DNA from 2 places in the Citrobacter amalonaticus genome. Region 1 is predicted to be linked to the other one. Evidence: predicted binding sites of a transcription regulator. Region 1 holds the regulator's gene; the other holds the start of a gene.
The links. The regulator LexA, encoded in region 1, represses DNA repair genes until DNA is damaged. The targets are predictions, from matches to a motif close to TNCTGTATGTACATACAGNA.
Positions count from the first base shown of each region.

Region 2: metR (HTH-type transcriptional regulator MetR) is a predicted target of LexA. The motif match lies at 1,394-1,413, and genes of this name have one in related genera.

Region 1 is NZ_CP014015.2:1,461,174-1,464,595, forward strand. It holds gene dinF (MATE family efflux transporter DinF) at 1-1,183, opposite strand, end outside; gene lexA (transcriptional repressor LexA) at 1,269-1,877, opposite strand; gene AL479_RS07040 (diacylglycerol kinase) at 2,000-2,368, opposite strand; gene plsB (glycerol-3-phosphate 1-O-acyltransferase PlsB) at 2,539-3,422, shown strand, end outside.
Region 2 is NZ_CP014015.2:1,751,263-1,754,684, reverse strand. It holds gene bioP (biotin transporter) at 1-521, shown strand, start outside; gene metR (HTH-type transcriptional regulator MetR) at 409-1,362, opposite strand; gene metE (5-methyltetrahydropteroyltriglutamate--homocysteine S-methyltransferase) at 1,480-3,422, shown strand, end outside.

The sequences.
Region 1 (3,422 bases):
CAAACCCGGCAGCCGCGACCGCCATACTGTTACGCATTTCAGCCGCCCGCGTTGCGCCGATAAACATACCATCCAACAGATAGCACCAGACGCCGACCAACGGCAAAATCACTTGCCAGAGCAGATAGCGATCGGCCAGTTGCTGGATTTGCGGGAGTGATGTCAGCAGCGCGACAATCTGTTCGCCCGCGAGCAGATAAACCAGTGAGAACAGCAGTGCGACAATACCTGACTGACGGCACGCCGCGCGCCAGACCTCCAGCAACTGACTGCCGTCGCGGGCGCCATAGGCCTGACCGGAATGCGCCTCCACGGCGTAGGCAAAACCATCCAGCGCATAGGCCGTAAACGTCAGCAACGTCATCAACACGGCGTTCACGGCGATGATATCGCTACCCAGTCTGGCCCCCAGCACGGTGATGGCGCCAAAACAGAGTTGCAGCAGCAGCGAACGCAGCATGATGTCGCGATTGAGCGCCAGAAGGCGACGAAAGTTTCCACGCCAGGCCAGCCTGAGCATGGCGAGAGAGACACCACGCAGGTGCAAGACCTTACGCACCATCAACAAACCGATCAGCAACGTCGCATATTCCGCAATCACCGTCGCCAGCGCGGCCCCCTGCACGTTCATATGCAGCCCCATGACCAGCCAGAGGTCGAGCACAATGTTCAGGATATTGCCGACAATCAGCAGGATCACCGGCGCACGCGCGTATTGCACGCCCAGTAACCAGCCGAGCAGAACCAGATTCGCCAGCGACGCCGGCGCGCTCAGCCAGCGAATGGCCAGGAATCGCCTTGCCTGTTCCAGCACCGCTTCGCTGCCGCCGACAATGTGTAGCGCCAGGTCGATAATCGGCGTGCGAAAAATCGCAATCAATGCCCCTGCGCCTAACGCCAGGATCAGCGGTTGCACCAGAGCCCGCGCCAGCGCCTGAGGATTCTTCGCGCCGAACGCCTGCGCCGTCAGCCCGGTGGTACTCATACGTAAGAAGAGCAGTAGCATGAACAGAAAGCTGGTTGCAGTTGCGCCCACCGCCACGCCGCCGAGATACACGGGACTGTCCAGGTGACCAATGACCGCCGTATCCACCAGTCCCAGCAGCGGAACGGTGATATTGGAGAAAATCATCGGTAAGGCGAGACGCCAGAGCGCTTTGTCAGCAGAAGCAAAAAACGGCATGGGGACGAGCCTGAGAAGAGGTCATAACGAGAGTGGTGAGAGCGCCGGATAGCGGCGTAAACACCTTATCCGGCCTACAGGAATACTACAGCCATTCACCGTTACGGATGACGCCAACGGCCAATCCTTCGATGGTGAAATTCTGTTCGCGAAGGTCAACCAGGATAGGTTTAAATTCGCTGTTTTCGGGCAGTAACTCAACTTTATTGCCCTGTTTTTTCAGGCGCTTGACCGTCACTTCATCGTCGATACGCGCTACAACCACCTGGCCGTTACGCACGTCCTGGGTTTTATGTACCGCCAGCAGATCGCCATCCATAATGCCGATGTCTTTCATCGACATTCCGCTGACGCGCAACAGGAAATCGGCGTTCGGCTTAAACAAAGACGGATCCACCTGATAATGGCCTTCGATGTGCTGCTGCGCCAGCAGCGGTTCGCCCGCCGCAACGCGACCGATGAGCGGTAACCCTTCCTCTTCTTCTTGCAGCAGTCGAATGCCGCGAGAAGCGCCGGAGACGATTTCAATCGCCCCTTTACGTGCCAGCGCTTTCAGGTGTTCTTCAGCCGCGTTTGGGGAACGGAACCCCAAACGCTGTGCGATCTCCGCACGCGTCGGTGGCATACCTGTCTGGCTGATGTGATCCCGAATGAGATCAAACACCTCTTGTTGCCTGGCCGTTAACGCTTTCATTCCGCCCCCTGGGTGTATATACAGTTATGCTGTGAGTATATACAGCTAAAGGTGATTTTGGAACCACAAACTGCACATTCGACAGCAGATTTAGCCTGTTATGGAATCAGGGTCGAAAAACGTTAGCGAAAATGTGGCCACAACAGGAGTCCCCAGGTGATCAACGCCACAATGATAGAAAGCAGCACCGCCGCCGACCCCATATCTTTTGCGCGTCCGGAAAGTTCGTGATAATCAGAGCCGATACGGTCCACTACCGCCTCGATGGCGCTGTTCAGGATTTCAACAATCATGACCAGCATAACGGAGCCGATCAGCAGAACGCGCGTAATGGCATCCACGTCCAGCCAGCAGGCGATAGCCACGGCCAGCAACGCCGCCACGCTTTCCTGACGGAACGCGGCCTCGTTAATCCACGCGGCGCGAAAACCTTTCCAGGAATAGCCTGCAGCTTTGATAATTCGGGTGAATCCAGTGGTATTATTAGCCATTAAAAGAACCTTTTTGCATTATTGGCGTCAATGACATTGTCTTGTTAACTCATGTAATTCGAGTCAGGGCAACGCGGCGCGAAGTATGACGGGATAGACCAGAAATTCACATGACTTTCTGATATCCTTGCAACGCAATTGCATTATTAACCAGAGGCTTTACATCGTTTATGTCCGGCTGGCCACGAATTTACTACAAAATCCTGAATTTACCATTAAGCGTACTGGTAAAAAGCAAGTCTATTCCGGCGGATCCTGCCCCGGAATTGGGACTCGATACCTCTCGTCCAATTATGTACGTTTTACCGTACAACTCCAAAGCGGACTTGCTGACGCTGCGCGCACAATGTCTGGCGCACGATCTCCCCGACCCGTTAGAACCGCTGGAGATCGATGGCACACAGTTGCCGCGCTATGTGTTCATTCACGGCGGACCGCGTGTCTTCACCTATTACACGCCGAAAGAGGAGTCCATCAAGCTGTTCCATAACTACCTCGACCTGCATCGCAGCAATCCGGATCTGGATGTGCAAATGGTGCCGGTGTCGGTGATGTTTGGACGCTCTCCGGGTCGTGAAAAGGGCGAGGTTAACCCGCCGCTGCGCATGCTTAACGGCATTCAGAAATTCTTTGCCGTCTCCTGGCTGGGCCGCGACAGCTTTGTTCGCTTCTCGCCTTCCGTCTCTCTGCGCCGAATGGCCGATGAGCACGGCACGGATAAAACCATTGCGCAGAAACTGGCTCGCGTGGCGCGTATGCACTTCGCCCGTCAGCGCCTGGCCGCTGTGGGGCCGCGTTTACCTGCGCGTCAGGATCTCTTCAACAAGCTGCTGGCCTCCAAAGCGATTGCCCGCGCGGTAGAAGACGAAGCGCGCAGCAAGAAAATCTCCCATGAAAAGGCGCAGCAAAACGCCATTGCGCTGATGGAAGAGATCGCCGCCAACTTCTCTTACGAGATGATTCGCCTGACCGACCGTATTCTGGGCTTCACCTGGAACCGGCTGTATCAGGGGATTAACGTTCACAACGCAGAACGCGTTCGCCAACTTGCGCA
Region 2 (3,422 bases), 290 kb from region 1:
TTATTCGTTATGACCAGGTGACCGATCATTTCTGGACCGGTCTGCTGCTGGTACAGCTCTCCAACATCAGTTTTGCCATCGGCATGGTGGGCTATAAACGCCTGATGGAGACGCGCCCGATGCCGCAGCATAACGCGTTTGCATGGTTTTACATCGGCGCGTTTCTGGTCGCGGTAGTCGCCTGGTTCATGCTGGGCAATGCGCAGAAAATGCCGGAAACCACGCTCCAGTGGGGGATTCTGGTGTTCCTGGGCGTGGCCGCTTCAGGGATCGGCTACTTTATGTGGAACTACGGTGCGACACAGGTCGATGCGGGCACGCTCGGCATTATGAACAATATGCATGTGCCCGCCGGGCTGCTGGTTAACCTGGCGATCTGGCACCAACAGCCTCACTGGCCTAGTTTTATTACAGGCGCGATGGTGATACTGGCTTCACTGTGGGTGCATCGCCGCTGGGTCGCTCCGCGCTCCGAACAAACGGCAGATGATCGCAGGCGTGATTGCGCGCCGATCGAATAAACGCCTCAGTCACCGGCTGGCGCTGCTCGCCGTCACGCACGGCGGCGTACAGGCGGCTCCATAAGCCTTCTCCCAGGGTTCTGGTCACGACCAGACCCTGACGTTCAAAACTCTCCACGACCCAGTGCGGCAGGGCGGCAATGCCCATGTTCGCCGCCACCATCTGAATCAACAGCAGAGTATTATCCACGCTTTTCAGTGACGGGCTGACCCCTGCGGGCTGAAGAAAATGACGCCAGACGTCCAGCCGACTGCGCTGTACCGGATAGATCAGCAGCGTTTCGCTGGCTAAATCTTCCGGCGTGATCTGCGTTTTGCTGGTCAGCGGATGCTCGGGGGCCAGCACCAGGCGGACTTCAAAATCAAACATCGGCGAATAGTGCAGCCCGCTGCGCGGCAGAATGTCAGAGGTCATCACCAGATCCAGCTCGTCCTGCTGGAGTGCCGGTTGAGGGTCAAACGTCACGCCGGATTTAAAATCCATCTCCACCTGTGGCCATTTGGCGCGGAAGTTTTCCAGCGCCGGGGTCAGCCACTGAATACAGCTATGACACTCAATGGCGATACGCAGACGGGTCTGCTGCGGTTCGTTGCAGGCCTGTAACGCGCGGTTAATTTGCGGCAGTACCTGGCTGGCCAGTTGCAACAGGATCTCACCCTGTGGGGTGAAACGCAGCGGCTGGCTTTTACGTATGAATAGCCGAAAGCCAAGGCGCTGTTCCAGATCGCTGAACTGGTGAGACAGGGCGGATTGGGTCTGATGCAGCGTCGCCGCGGCGGCTGCCAGTGACCCGGTATTCCGCAACGCCTGGAGCGTTTTCAGGTGTTTAATCTCGATCATGAAAGTCCTTCACTTCGGCATGAACAAATTGCGCTTGAGGAATATACAGTACTTGCGAATTATAGCAGTGTAAACATCTGGACGGCTAAAACCTGCAAATTTTCTAAGAGGCATACAATGACAATACTGAATCACACCCTCGGTTTTCCTCGTGTTGGCCTGCGTCGCGAGCTGAAAAAAGCGCAAGAGAGCTACTGGGCGGGCAATGCGACCCGTGAAGAACTGCTGGCGGTGGGCCGCGAACTGCGTGCGCGCCACTGGGATCAACAAAAGCAAGCGGGTATCGATCTTCTGCCGGTCGGCGACTTCGCCTGGTACGACCATGTTCTGACCACCAGCCTGTTGCTCGGTAACGTCCCGGCTCGTCATCAGAACAAAGACGGCTCCGTCGATATCGACACTCTGTTCCGCATTGGTCGCGGTCGTGCGCCGACCGGCGAACCGGCGGCAGCGGCAGAAATGACCAAATGGTTTAACACCAACTATCACTACATGGTGCCGGAGTTCGTTAAAGGTCAGCAGTTCAAACTGACCTGGACACAACTGCTGGATGAAGTGGACGAAGCGCTGGCGCTGGGTCACAAGGTGAAACCTGTGCTGCTCGGCCCGGTGACTTATCTGTGGCTGGGCAAAGTGAAGGGCGAGTCGTTCGATCGTCTGAGCCTGCTGAAAGACATTCTGCCGGTTTATCAGCAGGTGCTGGCGGAACTGGCAAAACGCGGCATCGAGTGGGTGCAGATCGACGAACCTGCGCTGGTGCTGGAACTGCCGCAGGCGTGGCTGAATGCCTTCAGACCGGCCTACGATGCGCTTTCCGGGCAGGTGAAACTGCTGCTGACCACCTACTTTGAAGGGGTGACGCCTAACCTTGATACCATTGCCGCGCTGCCGGTACAGGGACTGCACGTTGACCTGGTCCACGGTAAAGATGACGTGGCAGCGCTGCACAAACGCCTGCCGACTGACTGGCTGCTGTCTGCAGGGCTGGTCAATGGACGTAACGTCTGGCGTGCCGATCTGACAGAAAAATATGCCCAAATTAAAGATATCGTAGGCCTTCGCGATCTGTGGGTGGCCTCGTCCTGCTCACTGCTGCACAGCCCGATCGACCTGAGCGTTGAAACGCGTCTGGATGCGGAAGTGAAGAGCTGGTTTGCCTTCGCCCTGCAAAAGTGTGGTGAACTGACGCTGCTGCGCGATGCGCTGAACAGCGGCGATACCGCCGCCATCGCCGAATGGAGCGCCCCGATTCAGGCGCGTCGCCACTCAACCCGCGTGCACAATGCGGCAGTGGAAAAACGTCTGGCGGCCATCACCTCACAGGACAGCCAGCGGGCGAACCCGTACGAGGTGCGTGCTGAAGCTCAGCGTGCGCGCTTCAACCTGCCAGCGTGGCCAACGACCACTATCGGTTCTTTCCCGCAGACCACTGAAATCCGCGGCCTGCGTCTGGACTTCAAAAAAGGTCAGCTTGATGCCAACAACTACCGCACCGGCATTGCGGAGCATATTAAGCAGGCGATTGTAGAGCAGGAGCGTCTGGGCCTGGACGTGCTGGTCCACGGCGAAGCCGAGCGTAACGACATGGTGGAATATTTTGGCGAGCACCTCGACGGTTTCGTTTTCACCCAGAACGGCTGGGTGCAGAGCTACGGCTCTCGCTGTGTGAAACCGCCGGTGGTGATCGGCGACGTCAGCCGTCCGGAAGCGATCACCGTGGAATGGGCGAAGTATGCGCAGTCGCTGACTGACAAACCGGTAAAAGGCATGCTGACCGGCCCGGTGACCATTCTCTGCTGGTCCTTCCCGCGTGAAGACGTTACCCGCGAAACCATCGCCAAACAGATCGCGCTGGCACTGCGTGATGAGGTGGCAGATCTGGAGGCGGCAGGCATTGGCATCATTCAGATTGATGAACCCGCACTGCGCGAAGGGCTGCCGTTGCGTCGTAGCGACTGGGCCGCTTATCTGGCGTGGGGTGTGGAAGCGTTCCGCATCAACGCGGCGGTGGCGAAAGACGATACCCAGATCCACACCCACATGTGTTACTGCGAGTTTAA